Regions from separate parts of the Paenibacillus nuruki genome, predicted to be linked through region 3. Evidence: riboswitches for the same ligand, from Rfam matches in the RefSeq annotation. Region 3 holds a riboswitch; each other region holds the start of a gene.
What was found. A riboswitch is a leader RNA that binds a small molecule or an ion and turns the genes downstream of it on or off. The one in region 3 is predicted to bind cyclic di-AMP.

Region 1 (6,565 bases), 2.4 Mb from region 3:
CGTCACTTTCAAATAGCCGATCAATACCATCGACACAGGAGACTCAGGCTGATCGATAGCTGGAGATGTAGAAGGTTCTACTGCATGTACATAGATATTGAAGCTATGCGAGTGAGGTTCAAAAGCGATATAAAATTCGCCAATCTCACTGCTGGATAAAGGGATATACCCATCTGGTATAGAGTATGTCTGCTCATTATTCATTATTTTTGTAGAAACTGAATCGTAAACTGAATCGCTTCTAACGCTTCTTGTACAAACGCTTTATTTTCTTTTTCCCATTCATTTGGATCATCCATAAAAGAGTCATCTAACCATTCTTCTAATCCAGTCGCTATTTTACGGCGCTCATTCGGTTGTGCTGGAGCTTTACCACGTAATGCTTGGATTGCACTGCGCATCACTTTGCAGGAAGATTGGATAAATGGATAATCGTCTTTATCCCATGCTTTGGCATTATCCATATCGTAAAAAGAAATCCATTTTTCGATCGTTGAAGCTGCTTGCTTGGGTTCTAATTGAGGCATATTATAATTCTCCATTTCTATAATTGAACTAATACGTACGAATGATGACGTCAACTCCGTTTTTTAGTAGAAGCAGTCGTAGGTTGTGATTCATCGGCAATCCGCTGCAAACGATCTGAAAGATACACATGCGACCCGGGTTTGGCCGTCTGTGCAATTCGATACATCGCTAGAGCGACTGCACTTGCTTCTATTCCCCGATATTTACGAAGAGGGCCCACCATAAGGAAAGATAATGCCTGAGAGATGACAGTGCCAAATTGCTCGCCTGCACGGCTATCTTTACGCTTACCAAGCAATAAAGATGGACGAATCAACGACAACGAGGTATATCCAATCTGTTGTAATCGCTGTTCCAGTTCTCCTTTGATCCGTGTATAAAAGATACTGGACTTCGGATCGGCTCCCATAGAACTGATAACGATAAACTGTTTGGCTCCTTGCTCATACGCCATCTGCGCTACCGCAAATGGATAAATAACATCAATTTCGATCATCTGCTTCTGTGTTCCTGCTTGCTTAATCGTTGTTCCCAGACAACAGAATACATCATCTGCTTTCATATCCGCTCGATAATCTTGCAATTTATTGTAATCCACCACAACCTGTTGCAACTTCATATGTTGCAGTTGTTGCACAGGTTGGCGGACAAGAGCAATCACTTGAGTGTATTCTGTACTTTCTAATAACTGGCGCAGCAACTTTTTGCCTACTAGACCTGTGGCTCCTGCGACTAATGCTGTTTTACCGATCACGATCATCTCCATTTCTGCGCATCGCCTTGATTCCCTATCTTCTTCATTATCAAGATATCATCAGCAAATTGCAAAATAAAATGAGCGATCGATCTACAGCCCCTTTTTATAACAAAAAGGAAGCACTGCTCCCATTCGTATGAATAATGTAATCGGCGCCCAGTCCACGATAAATCAATCGGGATTGGTTGCCTTCTGTAATAACATAGAGTTGCTGTGATGACCATGTTCGGCAGATCTGGATATAACGACAACAGAGCGGTAGACTGCGTTCAAATAAATAAATTTTGCCAATCTTCAACTCTGGAATCCGCCATAACTCTTGTCGCTGTGTGTCGATCACCAGCACATGTTCAATCCCCATTTTCTGATATCGAAGTTGATCGGCTTGACTGTTCACGATCACTGCAAATGGAATCTTTTTTACTTTTAACAATTGCATAAATTGCTCCCCTGCTACAGTAGCCGGTGATACCAGTACAAATTCCTGCTCATATTCCATCCTTGTTCGCGCTCCTCCACCCATTGTAGACAACAAAAAAAAGCCGTTAGAAGAGGACCTCTTCATCAGCTTCTAAGACAAGTGCCTGCGGCATCTTATCATGGCGTAGTTGATTATTGTCGTCTCTCTTATTGCAGCTTACGAGGTTAGCTGACGGATTCGGAAGTAAGAGTCTCCCTACAGAGTTATCGGTCTTCACCAACTGCTCTGATTCACCCCTGAATAGCTCACTAGCATAGTGTCTATTCTTATGGTTCCCCCGCTGATTGAAAGGTCTATTGATACCCTTTTCAGCCATTAAGCTGTAATGAACTTGAAAGAAATCATACGCCCGCTCTTTTCGTTTGTAAAGCAGTACTGAAGCTCGCTATATTCGGATATAGAGCAATCCAGTCGATTGTAGGGTTCTAATGTTCTATTTCCTTCATCTAGCGCTGTTTTACTTTCTTTTACAGGATAAATGGATAAACTGGCGCATTGATGAGTATACAAGACATTACCGTATGAATGAATAGAATGAATCCGATTACATGGTTGTTTTCACAGATATATGATCTTTTTAATACTCAGGTCTGATTTTACTTCTTTCTCTGAGCGGACTATGATTGCTAACAATATCTGACATCAAGTATACCGTTATAGACAGATACACGGATCGTGATTGGATTAGGCAAAGAAACATCATATTAAAGGAGTGTAGATTTTTGATGAGTCTGTTATCGGCCATTTCACCTGTTACTCATGCGGCATCCACTAGCAATACATCTGTCCATGTTATTCATTCTATTGAAGTATTTCAGTATGATAATCGCTGTCTAGCCTTACCTGAAATGGATGGCTATCTGCACTGCGGGCTGTTAAAAATCGCAAGTCATGGAGTTACAGGCTGGGCGGAATATTCATTTACAGATCAAGTTCAGCATCTGGATCTGGTGAAATGGAGTCGAGTATTTACATCACTCAAAAAATGCCCTCTAGATCAAGCACTCTCTCATATCGATCAGCAGCAACAGAATTGGGGAAGTGTACGTAGTCAGGTTGCTTTAGAAGCATTGACTGAACTGCGGATTCGACTACAAGATTCACCTGATGTGTGGACATCGTCAGATGCGCTTATTAATCATGCTTTTTTGTTAGATTACACCATCGCTTATTATTCCTTTTGAACAATTCTGGTTAATGGATCATAACTACGAAATAAAGGAGTGTGCCTTTCTTGAATTCTGAAAAAATTATGGTGTGTGTGTATTATGGGCCCAATGGAGAACGATTGATCAGGCGTGGTATTCATTTATCTCAATTGATTCAGTCCCCACTCTGTGTACTCAGTGTGATTGATCACCCGATCGATGAGATGGATCAGCAAGAAGAGAAATATGTAGAGGCATGGCGCAAATTGACCGAAGAAGCAGGAGGTACATTTGTCCTTTTAGAAAGTCATGGACAAGAAGCTGCTGATATTATTGCTTCAACTGCTCAAAAGCATGATGTGACGCAATTGATTATTGGACAATCTGCTCAGACACGCTGGCAAGAAATCATGAAAGGTTCTATCGTGAATGATCTATTGGAAAAGTTGGGAGCGATTGATCTACATATTGTAGCCGTACAGCGGATGCAAGCGCAGTTAGAAGAAACGCATGAAGAAGGTGTAGATGTAGAAGTCGTTCAGACCCCACGCGGCTATGAAATCGCCTATGAGACACATGGTCGACCGATCGTGATCGAAGGTATCTTTTTCAAAGACATGCATACTGACTTTGATAATGGATTATTGAAGCTATGTATTAACGGAGAATATCAGTATCTGAAAGTATTTAAAGGCAAATTAATGGATGAACTTGTGCTAGAACCACAATCGCTGTGATCTAGTCCAAGAGGATAATGATAATGCCTACCGAAAATAACCTGTAGCCCTCTAAAAAGAAGGGGTTGCAGGTTATTTGACACTATTGCTATAAGAAAAGCATGTTTATTTTGAGATTAAAGGAGGATCTAACACATCGCGAAAGCGAATATCAATCACTTTTCCTTTGATCGCAAAGCCAACATTACCATAGGTCTGATTCGAAGAAATTTGCGTCTGATCTGTATATAACATCGCTCGTCTTCCCTCTTCATGCAGTACACCGCATATCGCTGCAATAATCGCTTCGGCATAACCTTGATCTCTATGATGAGGTGGCGTATAGACACCATTAATTCGTGCATAACGAGGAGAACGATGCGCAATACTTGCAGTAGCCACAGGTTGCCCATCGACTATCCACAAGTATGTATTTCCACTTCCTACTGCACGAGCCGCTGCATGTGCATAATCTTTGGCTGCAATCTCAACACCGAATTCTTCATCTGCAAATTCGCACATATATTGTGCAATTACATCTATATGCTCAAAAGCAGGCTTGATCATTTCACCAGCAATATGACTAAGCGATCTGACTTTGGTACAACTATGTGACTCAATACTGGCATGAAAACGACTATAGATCTTATTCACATCTTGATACGATGCTGCGAATAATTCAGCAACCGCTGGATCTCCAGTAATTCCGCAGAGAACAGGATGCTGATTGCGATATAAATGATGAACTAATTCCTGTATTAATAGACGTCTGGCTTGTATTGCAGGTATAGGAGAAATCCATAACCATGCATTATGACCGGGTGACTGAGCAAATATCGCCCGATGATCTTCTGTTTTGAGCAGCATAGCCTCAGGTGAATCGATAATATGATGAATCAGATTGTAAGGAACCTCATCTGCCAGAAAAAACTCTTGCTTCAATACCTCATCATCTGGATCAAATACTTGCCACATTTTCAAATCCTCCTGCCAATGTTGCTTCATGACTTAAGCACACTATACCATACAAACCGGATGAGAAAGACTTGAAATCCCCTTTTTAAACCTTAAAAAGATATTATTATTTATTTTAAAATATTCTTTTCAAAGTATAAGCTTTCTCACTGTGCTTCCTACATAGACATGATAATGTTGACGTATTCCCTTCCACTATCTCATATCAATAAAGGAGTTTATTGAATTATGAAAACAGGATTCGTTGTCATTACAGGTGCATCATCAAGTATAGGAGAAGCCACAGCTCAACTTTTTATTGCTAAAGGACATAATGTGTTGTTACTTTCTCGCCGGGAAGACCGTTTAAAAGCTTTTGCTGGTCGTCAGGTGATGAAAGCGATTATTGATATTACAGATCGTCCGGCACTCGATCAAGCGATTGCTGAAGCTGAAGAACATTTTGGGCCTGTCAAAGGAATAGTGAATAATGCAGGTCGGATGTTGCTTGGAGATATTACGACTCAAGATCCTGCTGAATGGCAAGAAATGTACAATACGAATGTGATTGGACTTCTTAACGGTATGCAGGCAGTACTACCGTCTATGATCGAACAAAAGTCAGGTACGATTATCAATATCAGCTCAATAGCAGGTAAAAAAACATTTGCAGATCATGTCGCTTATGGTGGGACTAAATTTGCTGTTCATTCAATTAGTGAAAATGTACGTGAAGAAGTAGCTCCGCACAATGTACGTGTTGTAACGATCTCTCCAGGATTGATTGAGACTGAATGGAACGATCAGACCACAGGCGAAAAAGCCAAACTTAACTTAATGCCTCAAACGATTGCAGATACGATCTATTTTGCATTTAGCCAGCCACAAAGTATTAATATTCGTGAGATTGCACTAGCTCCCACTCAACAGCAAAGTTAAATCAGTTCTACTATGTGCTCCTTAAGCCCAAAATTAGACTTATACTATAGATATATATTTTGATATAACATTAGAACCAGACATAGCAAAAAGCTCTCCTTATTCTCTGGAGAGCTTTTTGGACGTGATCTATTAATGTGTTATACCGACAATCGTCACATCAGCAACATATGAACCTGCCCATAATAAAAAGGTAAACCCTTCTTCTAACGGATCATCAGGATCAGTAAGAAACTGGACTTCTGCATACGTATCCCATGAATCAGGTAGCGATTCGGTAATACGTATCTGAATTGTCCATCCTTCTTCTGTAAGATCGACTTTTGTATGCGATAGATCGAGATTAAGTTGTTGATCAGTTAACCATTTCTGCTGTGGCAACGACGTCGGATCTATATTCCATTCGATCAATGCTTGAGTCACCATGTTATTCGGCTCCTTTTGTTCTGTTCTATATTAAATTTATGAATGTACATCGTTACGAAGTGCACGTATCGCCCGATAGTCTGCCCAATTAATGGATTGCCATGATTGTTCTTTTTCAAATAAATAAGCTTTATCCTGACGGAATGTCTGATACGTCTCAGGTAATAATGTAGCTCCTCGCTGTAACAATACAGGAATCGCATCACTGGATAGTCCATTTAGATATTCGAAATCAATCTGCCCTGTCTGCTCATACCGATCTAGATTCTGAACAGCGATGATTCGATCCATGCCTACATAATTGACTACGACATAAGCAGTAAGCGCAAGCACGATATAGCATTTAGCAAGCGGTAGCTTTTTCCAATAAATACGCAGACCAGCCACCAACAACAGTACCCCGAGAAAGATCATAAACGCATGAACAAGAAACCGTATATACGTATAGCCATACGCTTGTTCATATACAATAAGACGAGTAAAGGCTGAATATAACATCACTCCAGAGCAAATAACCAAAATGTACAACATACTATTATTGATATGACGCAAAATGCGATGACTTTCTGCCATATAGAGCAGTACACATACCATAATTATAAAGTTGAGCGAAGTG
Region 2 (6,565 bases), 2.2 Mb from region 3:
TTGACTACAACCACCTCTTTCCCTCTTCATTATATCAAAGAAAAGAGTGTTTGTCAAATGAACATTAAATTATAGCAGTATTAATTTTATCTTGTCAACGAATTTTTTCAACGGATACCTGCTCTCAAAAATACACTGCTCAAAGTTGCGTATTCTTGCAAACTAAGTGTCTCTCCACGTCTAGAAGGTTCGATTCCTGCTTCTGCCAAAAGTTGCTCTAATTGTGTACGATCGCCACCTTCAAAATAACGGCTACGCAAGTTATTGGCGATTGTTTTGCGACGCTGTACAAAACAAGATTGCATTAATTCAAAGAAGTACGCTTCATCTTCGACTTCAACTGCCGGACGATCCCTTAGTTTCAAGCGAATGACAGCAGATTCTACATTCGGTTGCGGGATAAATACCGTTTTAGGGACGATACAGATCAATTCAGGCACGCAATAGTATTGAACAGCAATACTAAGACTTCCGTAGTCTTTGCCTCCAGGAGGGGCTGCCATGCGCTGAGCGACTTCTTTTTGAATCATAACGACGATATTGTCTAACGGTAAACGTTCTTCTAACAACTTCATCACAATAGGTGTAGTGACGTAGTATGGTAAGTTAGCCACCACACTGACTTTTTCAACTTCACTGAAGTCTTCACGGAACAATTGATGCAAATCGACTTTGAGCACATCATCATGACGTACTTTAGCATGAGGATAAGGCTCTAAGACTTCTTTCAAAATCGGAATCAAGCGACGGTCAATCTCAACTGCTGTGACTGCACCTGCTTCTTGAGCTAGACGCTCGGTTAATGCACCGATTCCGGGTCCAATCTCTAATGCTCCATTTTCAGGCGTTAATTCAGCTGCTTCTACAATTTTGTTCAAAATATTGGAATCGATCAAAAAGTTCTGACCTAAGCTTTTTTTAAACGAGAATCCATATTTATTAATAATTTCTTTGGTGCGTTTGGGTGTAGCTATTTCTAATCGTTCATCCATATTATTGTTCTTCCTCCGCTTCCAGTTGTGAGAGTGCTGTTGCAAACTCTTCACGGCTAATTCCAAAAATACGTAAACGTTTATGGAACTGCTTTCCATTGCCATAACCTATGCCGAGCAGATTGCCCATTTTCATTCGTCGCTCCGCAGCATCAGGTTGCATCACAAGTCCTGTCATGATCAGATCTTCCCAATCGATCAGAACTTCCGCTTCTGGCATCTCAGAGTGTACACGCGCCAACGCTTCACGAATAGCTTCTGGAGAAGCATTTTCGACACCGATATCACCTTTGAGCGTAGCTTCACTTTCAGGGATAAAAGCATGCTTACATCCAGGGACTTTCTGCGCTACGATCTTACGTATCCGTTCACCTGCAAAATCAGGATCAGTTAATATAATTACACCGCGTCGTTCTTGAGCTAATTTTACACGACGAATCACATGAGCACCTATAGCTGAGCCGCCTGTCTCGATCGTATCTGCGTCTACAGCTCTTTTAATCGCTACGGTATCGTCTCGTCCTTCCACAACAATCACTTCTTTAATCACGTTGATTGTACGCTTCCCTTCACTCTCTAAATGATAAGATAATCTGTTCGATATTCATCTTAACAGAACAAAAAGAAGAGGATTTATCCTCTTCTTTTTGTTTTCTTTATGCACGCTCATAGTTAATATTATTTATATCATATAACAGATGACTGGGCTTAAGCAATGGTGCTATCCCAATCAACACCCTCTCTAGGGTTTAACCGGGCCAATTACATATACAGTGTAACCGGATTTGCGTCCAAATGCTCTCGCTTGGCTCAAGCTGTCTATATACACGTCGATTTTATTACCGTTAATAGCACTACCGGTATCTTCAGCACGGCGGAAGCCAATGCCTTCAATGTATACCCACCATCCCATAGGAATGACACTCGTATCGACTGCAATCGTACGACCTTCTGTTACACGTGCTCCCGAAGCAGTCACTGTACCTAGACCAGGTTCTTGAGACGAATAAGCAGTTAGAGATACATTGTTCAGTACTTTCGCATAAGAGAAATCTACACCTGCTTTGGAAGTACTATTACTTGATCCTCCACTAGAAGAAGCAGCTGCGAGAAGTTTAGGCTCCTCTTTTTTGGTACCAATAGCTACAATCTTATCTTTTACTTTTGCGGTTGTTTTTTTATCAACCATACGTTTGGAGACGAATTCTCCATCTTCGTATACTTTCTCGATGTATTGAACCACTTTACCTGTTTGACCGCCTTGCACTAACTTGGTTTTACCTTCAAGCATAGAACCATCGGTTTTCTTAACCGTTTGATACGGAATCTTGACTACTTTTTTCGCTACAAATGATTTGGTACGCACAATCTTGATATCCATATTGTCATGAACTGAAGATTCCATCGCAGGTGTTAATTGATCTTCACCTGACAGTGTTAACCCAGCCTGCTCCAATGTGTTACCAACTGTTTTAGAGGTGGTATAAATTTTCTTGGTTCCACCATCTGCCGTAATGTTTACTGCAACCGCATGGTTAATATAAACTTTGTCCCCATCCTGAAGCGCGCCATTCATAGGCATAGATACTTTATCTTGTGGTGCCACTTTAATTTGATTTTCATCAAGCAGTTGAGAAAGCATCAATTTACGTGTTTCCACGGTTTGTGCTTTGCCGTCAATGACTACAGAAATATTTTTACCCGCTTGATTATAAAGTAGGGACAATAGCATCGCTGCAAGAGCGATCACTAATAATGCAGCCCACAATACATAGCGTAGGTTTTGTTGCTTCCAACTCAGCGCGTAAGACATGCTGGATGAGCGCGAACCATGGGTTTTTTCGAAAGGAGCAATTGCCACTTCTTCCGTCCTCCTTCATAGTCTCGCCGTCTAGCTGTGACGTAATTGTATATGACGCGACTATATAACAGAATTTTCACAGGCTGATCGTAAGCATAAGATTACCAAATCTGTGTGATAATCTTTCGTGATGTTCAAAAATGCCTGCGCCATGGTCAGTCTAAGGGACACACCTAATATCTGAAAGATCAAATTTCAAATATCGTATTCTCTGAATCTTTTCGTTTAGCCCAAAACAAAAGAAGCCTCTGGAAAAGAGCAAAGCAACTTTTCCTTGGCTTCCGACGTATCTAAATACAGTTCGGAAAACGTTAGAAAATACGAGGTTGCCTCTGCATCGCTTACGGGGTTAGCTGTCGGATTCGGACACATCATATTTCTTGCCCTTTGAAGGCTCCTCCGCTCATGGCGCGAGTACCTCCAATTCACCCCATAGACCCTGTAAAAGGAATCATACATAATGACTTCGGTATTCTGATAATAATGGCTTGAAGACATATGTTGGTTCCCCCGTTTTCCTATGCAGGAAACTCAGCGAGACCGAATCATGGAATCTTGCGTAATAACAGCAAGATTAAATCACTGATGAAATAATATCCCGAACCCAACCCTCATGTAAAGCGACCAGCAAGCACGTTTTTCTGAATAAATGGTTAAAAAGTTGTCATATTCTCTTGTTTTTTGGTTATAATTTATTCATATATCCGTTTAACGCTGTTTTTTGCGTGATTTACTCTCTTTTTCACCGAATGCCAAATCGTTCCAGTGCATTTTTAGTTGTAATTGTACTAATTTCTTCCAGTGATACCCCTTTTAGCGCAGCAGCAGCTTCTGCTACAAGTGTCACATAACCGGACTCATTTCGTTTTCCACGATAAGGATGTGGTGTCAAAAATGGGGAGTCTGTTTCAAGCAAAAGACGGTCCATTGGAACCTGTTGTAACACCTCTTTAGGTTGCTTCGCATTTTTGAAAGTAATCGGTCCTCCAAACGATAAATGAAAGCCCATATCGAGACACATTTTAGCCGTTTCCCAGCTACCTGAAAAGGAGTGCATAACCCCTCCAACTTCATGTGCTTTTTCTTCGCGCAAAATCTTAACAATATCTTCATGAGCATCACGATTATGGATAACAATTGGCATATTAATCGAACGTGCTAGACCGATTTGTTCACGTAATACTTTATGCTGCACTTCTTTCGGTGAAGTATCCCAATGATAATCCAGACCAATCTCACCAATCGCTACTACTTTTTCATGTTTGCATAGCGATTCGATCCATTCCAGATCTCCAGGTTGCATATGAATCGCATCTACAGGGTGCCAGCCAATAGCCGCATATATAAATTCATAACTTTCGACTAATTCCATCGTGGTGGGAATCGTTTCACGGTTGAATCCTACATTGATCATTCGGGTTACCCCTTGTGCATAAGCACGCTCAATCACTTCTTTACGATCATCGGCAAATTCGATCGAATCCAAATGAGTATGTGTATCAAATAACATATACTTTTCTCACTCCTTCTCTGTTTCTCGTTCTTTTTTCGTTAATCTTATATTTCAAATTCCATCTGTGGCGGATTAATTTTGTTTTCAAATATCGCTGCCACTTCTTCGGATAATTGATGAATAACTTTCTCCAACTTATCTTGCGGATAATAGAGATGATATCGACCGCGATGAATCCCGCTAATCGAACGTACAATATCCGATACTTCTGATATTTCTTGGATTCGGTTTTGACGATCTAATAATAGAATTTGTTTTTCTTTTTTAGGATCACCTGGACGAAATACATCATAAGGAAGATCGGTGGGAAAATCGATTTCTAGATCATAATCAGGATGTAATCCTACTCTAGCAAATTCACTACGTATACTGCTAATCGTCTGCTTATCAATTAGATCTGTCTCTACATATTTATACAACTTACGCTGCATAAAACGATGACATACATCTGCCAAAATATCATCGTCTTCCCTTGTCCATTGCATAAATGCTGTCTGTACTAATGCTTCATCTAGCAATAAATAATCACCAACTTGAATATCGCCTTTGAATAACTCAGGTAAAGGATACGGCAAAAATTTAAAATCGAATCCTTCATCGAACAATTCTTTGGCACGACGGAAAATTTGTTTTAATACAATATCTGAACTTCGAGTTACTGGATGAAAATACACTTGCCAGTACATCTGATAACGTGCCATAAGATAATCTTCGATCGCATGCATACCTGATTCTTTGACAACGACGCGTCCATTGTGAGGACGAAGCATCCGCAAAATACGATCAACATCAATCGTTCCATAATTAACTCCTGTAAAATAAGCATCCCGTAACAAATAATCCATCCGATCCGCATCTAACGGACTCGATACCAGATTCACAACGATCTTTTTCTCATAATCTTTGCGAATAACAGAAGCGACTCGTTCAGCAAGACCACTCTCTGCTTCTTCCAATACCCGATTCACTTCGGTATCTCCAAGTAGGATACGACACGTCCATTCTTCATGATCCATATCAAAAGCTTCTTCTATAGAATGAGAAAAAGGTCCATGACCCAAGTCGTGTAATAAAGCGGCACATAATGCCACCAGACTTTCTTCACGTGGCCAATCTTCAAAACCACCACGTTCAAATTGAGAAATAATACGACGTGTAATTTCATATACACCTAATGAATGTGAGAAACGGCTATGCTCTGCTCCATGAAAAGTTAAATAGGAAGTTCCCAATTGTCTTATACGACGTAATCTTTGAAATTCAGGTGTATTAATCAAAGTCCAGATTAAACGATCTTGCACGTGGATATAATTATGTACAGGATCTTTAAATACTTTTTCTTCTCCTAAAGGTTGTACAGGCTTCAAAATAAATTCCTCCTTCTATCAATAAACCCTAACTATTTAAAATTAAAAATAGTTTTTTCGACGATATTGTCGAATGTTGTCGGTATATACAAGCTATGAATTTCCAAATCGACAAAATAATTTTAACCCTATAATACTTGATAATACCGCTATATAAAAATATTTTTTCAAAAAAAAGTGAAAAAAACTGTATTTTTCTTAAATTATAGGTTGACTGATTTGGGAAACGTTGGTATTATGAATATCATAAAACATAGAAATTTGTCGAATGTTAGCACATCAAACAAAACAATAACAACTAATATATTTAAATTTGAGAGGATTGATCAGTAATGATGAAATCAACTGGTATTGTAAGAAAAGTAGACGAATTGGGCCGCGTAGTAATTCCTATCGAACTTCGCCGTACACTAGGTATCGGAGAAAAAGACGCTTTGGAAATCTACGTTGATGGCGAGCGCATTATGCTTAAAAAATACGAGCCTGCTTGTATTTTCTGTGGTAACGCTGAAAATGTAACTTATTTTAAAGGAAAAATCGTTTGTAATGAGTGTATTTCCGAAATTCCTGTCCCTGTGACAAAATAAATAAAATAGGTTATACTAGAACTATCAACTTATTAATTCTAACCTTTTTAATATCTCCTTGAACCTTTACTCAGCATTTTGTCTGGGTAAAGGTATTTTTTTGCTTTCTTTTGGTTTTCAAAAAAGGCTTATCTTTCATTATACTTCCTTTTGCATAGCACTTCCAATTTGCACATCAAAAAGGAACCTCGAACAGATCAAGATTCCTCTATTTTCACGCTTATTTTCTTCATTATTTTTGTTAA
Region 3 (6,565 bases):
ACAGCGACAATCTGCTCGCCTTCGATCCGATTCGCAATAATTTCTTTTTGCGTATTTTTCATGGAATCGGCTTGAGCTTTACCTCGTCCTTCCGCCAATGCTTCTGCAAAGTTCGCAAATAGTATCGTGAACAAAAGAATAATAGCGACAGCAATATTAAATCCTGTTGAAACCGAGTCGCCAAAAGCATTAGGGACAAAAATTAACAATAAACTAATAATCAAGCCTACTTCTACTACAAACATTACTGGATTACGTGCCATCAGTTTAGGATTTAATTTGATCACGGACTGCTGTAAAGCTTTGGAGATCAAGTCCCGGCTCATCATTGATGATTTACTTTTCATTACATTGTTCCTCCACTTAGCGTTTGGTAGTATACACGCACTATATATTGATAGAAAAAGATAAGATGTTGCTGTTTACAATGTGAGCATTTCTGCAATAGGTCCAAGTACAACTACCGGGAAAAACGTAAGCGCACCGACTAAAATAACAGAAATAATAAACATACCGCCGAATAACGCTTGATCTGTTCGTAACGTTCCGCTTGTTTCTGGAACAGGTTTTTTCGCCATTAATGAGCCTGCAACAGCTAACAATGTCACCATTGAGAAGTAACGACTGATAAACATCACAACACCTGTCATGATATTCCAGAATGGTGTGTTATCGCCCAAGCCTTCAAATCCTGAACCGTTATTCGCTGCTGATGATGTAAATTCATAGAGCGCTTGAGTCAGTCCATGATAACCCGGATTCGAAATCGTATCTGCCTGCGTCATTAAAGCAATCGCTGTAGGCGCTAAGACCAGTAGAGGCTGAATAAGTAATGTGACGGCAATCAATTTCATTTCTTTGCCTTCAATTTTGCGACCGAGAAATTCAGGTGTGCGTCCAACCATAAGACCGGATAAGAACACCGCAATAATGGCATACATTAGAATATTCAACAGTCCTACACCTGAACCGCCAAATACTGTATTTAGCATCATATTTCCTAGTGCAATTAATCCACCGAGTGGTGTTAACGTATCATGCATGTTATTGACAGCACCAGTCTCTGAAGCGGTAGTAACTACAGAGTAGAACGAAGATTGAGCTTCGCCTAATCGTACTTCTTTACCTTCCATCGATCCTGCATTGTGCTGGATACCTAATTGATTAATCAATGGATTTCCTTGATATTCACTCGCAAGAGATACACTAAGCATCACGACAAACATCATAACCATCGAAACGAATAATACTCGGCCTTGCTTCGAGTTGCCGACCATTTTACCGTACGTAAATGGTAATGACATTGGAACCAGTAACATCATCAGCATTTGCAACATATTACTGAATCCGCCTGGATTTTCAAAAGGATGTGCAGAGTTGGCTCCGAAATAGCCACCACCGTTATTCCCTAATTCTTTGATCGCTAGAAATGATCCAATTGGACCTACACCAATCTGTTGCTCTGTTCCTTGTAATGTCTGAGCTGTCACTACAGTATGCAACGTCTGCGGCATACCTAATCCAACAAACACAAGCGCCATAATAAAAGTAAGAGGTAACAAAATGCGTGTAATTGCCCGTACTAGATCTGTAAAGAAATTACCTAGTGGCTTACCGGTTATTCCTCTAATAAATGCAATCGCAACCGCAATCCCTGTTGCCGGTGATACAAACATCATAAAGATAATCGCTGTCATCTGTGAAAATAAAGATAAACCACTTTCACCACTATAATGCTGTAAATTGGTATTCGTCATAAAGCTAATCGCTGTATTGAACGCTAGATCAGGGCTCATATTCGTAATGCCTGCTGGGTTCAAAGGTAATACATGTTGAAGACGGAAGATCGCATAAGCGATAAGCAAGATGACTGTATTACTGATCAATACGGCTCCTGCATATTGCTTCCATGTCTGATTTTCACCTTTGATTCCACCGAACCTGTAAATCCATTTTTCAATAGGATGAAACCAACGATCTAATCGATTGGGTGTATTGTCAAAAGCATGTGCAATATAATGTCCGGTTGGACGAGCGATGATTAAAGCAATAATAAAAGTGACTGCAATTCCGATATATGAAAAGATACTCACGATGTTCTCCCCTGACCCATTAGAATTTTTCTGGATAAATTAATGCGTAACATAGATAAATGGTTAATCCACCAATAATAATCCACAGCAGCCAAGTCATCGCTCATTCCTTCTTTCTCCGATAGCTACAGATGCCCATTGCAGCAACCCGCTCAACCCTACAGTAATCAACAAAACCAATCCAATCATTAATATATCCATCATATGTGAAGAACTCCCTGCATTCATTTTGGTTACTATGATTTGCTAAAAAAGGCACAAAAAAAGAAGCCTGGAGAAAAGCAGAACTTTTCCCCAGACTTCTACAAACACGCACACTTATCGTGTACCTGCCGAGTTGCTGGTTAGGAGTTCTCCCTTATACGCTTACGGAGTTAGCTGTCGGATTCGGGCTGGAAGATTGCCCGTTCCGGTAGATACCGGAATTCACCCCATGTTGTGTAGATCCTGATCATTTCCTATCAGTCCTCTTCATCAACGATTGGTTCCCCCGCTTTTCATATGCATATGAAAATTAAGCGTTGTGACATTGTTAACATATCAAAAAACACAGAGTCGTATTACACTGTGTCAGATCGGCACAAGCTTCACACTTCTCTCCTATCCACGCTTACGAGGTTAGCTGTCGGATTCGGGCGGTGAGAGTCGCCCTACTGCATTGTCTGACTGTACCATGGTTAGTCAGTATGCAGATTCACCCCAACGATTCACATTCCGGCTCTCACACCGTTTTGTGAAATCGCAATTTGGTTCCCCCGTTTTTCGGTTAGCACCGAAAACTCAGCGATCAAAAACATTGGAAACTTCATTTATATCAGTTGCTGAATCGTATTCATCAACTGCCTGCAATGAATAATACGCCTGTCCTTGTCAACTGTAAAGCTGAGAAAAGACGCAAAAAAAGCTGTGAATCATCACAGCTTTCATTTTCAGATAACTATTGAAAAGTTATCTATCGCAGGCTCCTATTTTCTCTCTTTTTCATCGTTTCTCTACTTTTTCACTCTTGTTACATCGCATTTATCATTCATTTACAACAGATTCTGAAAACGGTTATGTCATTTTTTACGCAAGATGCTATCATTTTTAAAATTATGGTCAACCTGTGTAGATTTCATAAGCGAAATGATACAGTGTGCTAATGTCTGAATTTAATGGCTTACCGTTGCTGAAAAATTGGATTCTGACAATATCATAATAATGTCTGTATTTGGATGATTGGAAAGTATATTGTCCTACTCCTGGATTATCAATATTGACTGGCATTGTAAAGTTACCTGAAGCATCTGTCGTAGCTGTTCCGGGAATCACTTTGCCATTGAGAATTGTAGTGATATTAGTCGTTACGATAGCGTTCGCTACCGGATTGCCTGTAGCATCAAAAGCACGACCTGAGATCACAATATTGTTTTTGACACGCCACTTATTACCTTGTCCATAATTAATAAATCCATAGACACCACCATCTGTTGTAATATTACTGATCGCAACTCTGGATACATCTGCTGTCTGATAATTAACAGATAATTTGTATGGAGTCGTTAGATCGAATGTAGAAGGTGCTAAGACTTGAATATAATACGTTCCCGCAGGTAGTGTGACTTGACCGTTGGTATTCTGTGCCAGTGTTCCTTGACTCACCAGATTCGCATTAAATAACTGTAATTGATACGTTCCATAAGCAGATGTGTTGTCTAGACGAAGGTTCATTTTGGATTGAGCTGTCAAAGTGACTTTTGTCCAATCCTCGTCAAAACGATTATCAATATTCTGTGTGCTGACAAAAGGTGCTGATCCTTTATCTTTGGCTAACCACGGATTATCATCAGGCTCGCTTGCATCATAACTATCTGAAGTGACAGCAAATACAGTAAATGGATTAGTGGTATCTGCTCCTTGATAAGAACTTACTCTAATAAAATAATATCCTGCTTTGGCAATATGACTAAGCTGTTCATATTGTGTTGGACCTTTGGTAGAAAAAGCGACCTGCTCGATCTCAGATGTCTCTTCATTCAAATAATACAGTGAAAGATCATAATCAACCGCAGCCGAGTTGACTACACTTAAAAAAGAAGTCAGTTTCGCTGGATTAGTGACTTGAGTATAAAACCAGCGACTTTCTCCTTCAGCAGCAATGTAACCTTGATAGACTTGTCCTGTCTGAATAAACAAAGCTTGATCCGGTGTAGTATTCGTTCCATACGTATCTTCAGCTACTGCACTGAATGAACGAGCAGACGACGGCAATGTGATAGATTGTGATAATTCACTTTTTGGGATAGCCAAGAAATCTTTAGAGTTGTTCAATCCATTGTTTGGCGCAACATTTTGGACTAGAGGTGTAGTTACCCCCAAATCTTTATGTATTGCTGGAGTCTGTGCATGGGTGGTTACTCCTCCCCAACCTAAGCCTAATGTCACAAGTAATGCTGTTATACCTACTAATTTCGTTTTCAAAATATCTCTACTTTTTCAAATATATGTTATTTATTAGTAAATTATACCTAAAATAAAATTTGATAGTCAACTACATTTTTATCATTTTAGGTAAAAAATATTAAAAAATAAAAAAACTCTGTATCTTTTTAGCGATACAGAGTTTTTTGTGATTTATATTATATTCAAAATATAGCGTATTAACGTATATGACTATGCCAGATTTCTTCTTCTTCATCTGTCATTTCGCCTACAATTTTGTGGAATTTCACATATTGAGCGAATGTATCTTTTAACAACTGAAATTGAGCAAACGATCCGCTGAATTGTTCAAGTGAAACCGATTTGGAAACCGTCTCAATATTGCTAATCTGGCATCCACTGTTCAGTTCCAATTGCTTCAGATTAGGCAAATCGGCAATCGCTGAGATATCAGAGATACGTGTATCATGAATGGTCAGCATTTCCAATTGGTCACAAGCTTGTAGACAACTCATATCAGCAAAATAAGCATCTTCGATATGAAGCTTGCGCAAAGACAACGACTCACTAATATGTTGCCAGTCCTCCGCTGTCCATTCTCCAGGAGAGCATACTTTCAATTCCCGCAGTCCTGTGATCGAAGATAACGCTTGAACCGCTTGACGTGACGGTGATGAAAGAGCAAGTGTAGTCAACTGCTTCATCTGGGCTAAAGGCGTATAATCTTGAATACGCGTATCTGTGCAATCTAGATTACATAGATGCGGTAATGTGGCTAAAGGGTCCAAGTCTTCAATCAATGTTCCTTCGAGATTCACAATTTGCAAATAAGGTAATCCACGTAATGGCGTCAGATCCCGAATCGGATTACGGACAAGATATAACTTTTTGAGTTCACGGCAATTCGCAAGCGGACGGATATCTTGAATATCATTGACACTTAGAATCAATTCACGCACTTCATGACAACGTTCTAGTGGTGTGATATCCGTTAGTTGTTCACGAATCAAAAAGATTTGATGAGCACGAGCGAACTCTTCCACGGTATTGGATTTGTTGATAATTCGGTCTCGCCAGCTATCATCCAACTGCTCAAACCATTCTTTTAACGGTATTTCTGATTCATTAGCTGGCGTATGGGCTTTGGGTAGATCAGCAAGCGCATAGGCCTGAGCATCTTTCAACATACGTGATTGTTCATTACGGCCATACATCCAATATTTGAATCCATCATCTTCTTCAATCGTATAATTTCCGTGACGAACCGTATCACGCATAAAATGAATAAATTCGCCCAGACTACGCGCAATCACATATTTCATTTCTTCATCACGTCCGAAATTAATTACCTGTCCAACGACTCCATGTTCAGCAGGAGACAAATCAATCCCTAGATGATTCCCCCCTCCATCATGACAAAAAGGAATCCAGTGACGATTGATATATTGCTCTTTGATCCAACCTGATGGAATCGAATAATGATCTCCCATCGTCTGGTACTCCGGTTCAAGCTCTGACCATATTTTCCATTCGCTAACCATCTCTTCCAGACTCAAAAATTGCAAGCCAAAAAAGAACCCCGGTCCACTACGAGACTCGCCATTGTGTATGTGATACAGTTCTTTCAGATCATCAGGGAAAGAGACACCAATTGTAGCTTCAGCTTGCTCTATTTCTTCATCTCCAGCAGAAGCTTTGAGCGCTTCTTCGAGACTATTCAATTCTGGTCGTAATATGGATTTAATTTCTTCAAGCCATGTTCCGATCATTGTTGTTTCCTCCTATTCGATGAGCCTTTCCTTGTGCTTATCATCATCGTCATTCATTAAAGTATACCGTTGCTGATGCTGCATACCTAATTTCGCAGCATGATTCACCTCAAATATAATATGTATTAACCGATATTAAAGGTAACGATTAACATTTCCAAAAAAAGGTATACATCTGTACGTACATAATACAGATGTAATTACAGGCTTAATCAAGCAATGCACTTCTTTTAAAAATCAAAATAATTTCTCGTGAACCACCTTGTGACAGACTGGTATCAA

Region 1: another riboswitch for cyclic di-AMP. It lies ahead of RCP16_RS19700 (hypothetical protein); the one in region 3 lies ahead of kdpF (K(+)-transporting ATPase subunit F).
Region 2: another riboswitch for cyclic di-AMP. It lies ahead of RCP16_RS18670 (resuscitation-promoting factor); the one in region 3 lies ahead of kdpF (K(+)-transporting ATPase subunit F).

What each region holds. Positions count from the first base shown of each region.
Region 1 covers NZ_OY725677.1:4,427,400-4,433,964, reverse strand. The annotation lists gene RCP16_RS19715 (hypothetical protein) at 1-204, opposite strand, end outside; gene RCP16_RS19710 (hypothetical protein) at 204-527, opposite strand; gene RCP16_RS19705 (oxidoreductase) at 578-1,294, opposite strand; gene RCP16_RS19700 (hypothetical protein) at 1,389-1,784, opposite strand; cyclic di-AMP (ydaO/yuaA leader) riboswitch at 1,905-2,098, opposite strand; gene RCP16_RS19695 (hypothetical protein) at 2,492-2,950, shown strand; gene RCP16_RS19690 (universal stress protein) at 2,992-3,651, shown strand; gene RCP16_RS19685 (GNAT family N-acetyltransferase) at 3,757-4,605, opposite strand; gene RCP16_RS19680 (SDR family oxidoreductase) at 4,834-5,523, shown strand; gene RCP16_RS19675 (hypothetical protein) at 5,656-5,949, opposite strand; gene RCP16_RS19670 (DUF4153 domain-containing protein) at 5,986-6,565, opposite strand, start outside.
Region 2 covers NZ_OY725677.1:4,213,307-4,219,871, forward strand. The annotation lists gene veg (biofilm formation stimulator Veg) at 1-1, opposite strand, end outside; gene rsmA (16S rRNA (adenine(1518)-N(6)/adenine(1519)-N(6))-dimethyltransferase RsmA) at 108-992, opposite strand; gene rnmV (ribonuclease M5) at 994-1,542, opposite strand; gene RCP16_RS18670 (resuscitation-promoting factor) at 1,735-2,853, opposite strand; cyclic di-AMP (ydaO/yuaA leader) riboswitch at 3,177-3,400, opposite strand; gene RCP16_RS18675 (TatD family hydrolase) at 3,596-4,363, opposite strand; gene RCP16_RS18680 (HD domain-containing protein) at 4,411-5,733, opposite strand; gene RCP16_RS18685 (AbrB/MazE/SpoVT family DNA-binding domain-containing protein) at 6,066-6,320, shown strand.
Region 3 covers NZ_OY725677.1:1,988,436-1,995,000, forward strand. The annotation lists gene kdpB (potassium-transporting ATPase subunit KdpB) at 1-347, opposite strand, end outside; gene kdpA (potassium-transporting ATPase subunit KdpA) at 423-2,093, opposite strand; gene kdpF (K(+)-transporting ATPase subunit F) at 2,113-2,193, opposite strand; cyclic di-AMP (ydaO/yuaA leader) riboswitch at 2,442-2,624, opposite strand; cyclic di-AMP (ydaO/yuaA leader) riboswitch at 2,686-2,889, opposite strand; gene RCP16_RS08635 (carboxypeptidase regulatory-like domain-containing protein) at 3,192-4,553, opposite strand; gene RCP16_RS08640 (SMI1/KNR4 family protein) at 4,733-6,283, opposite strand; gene RCP16_RS08645 (DUF4177 domain-containing protein) at 6,492-6,565, opposite strand, start outside.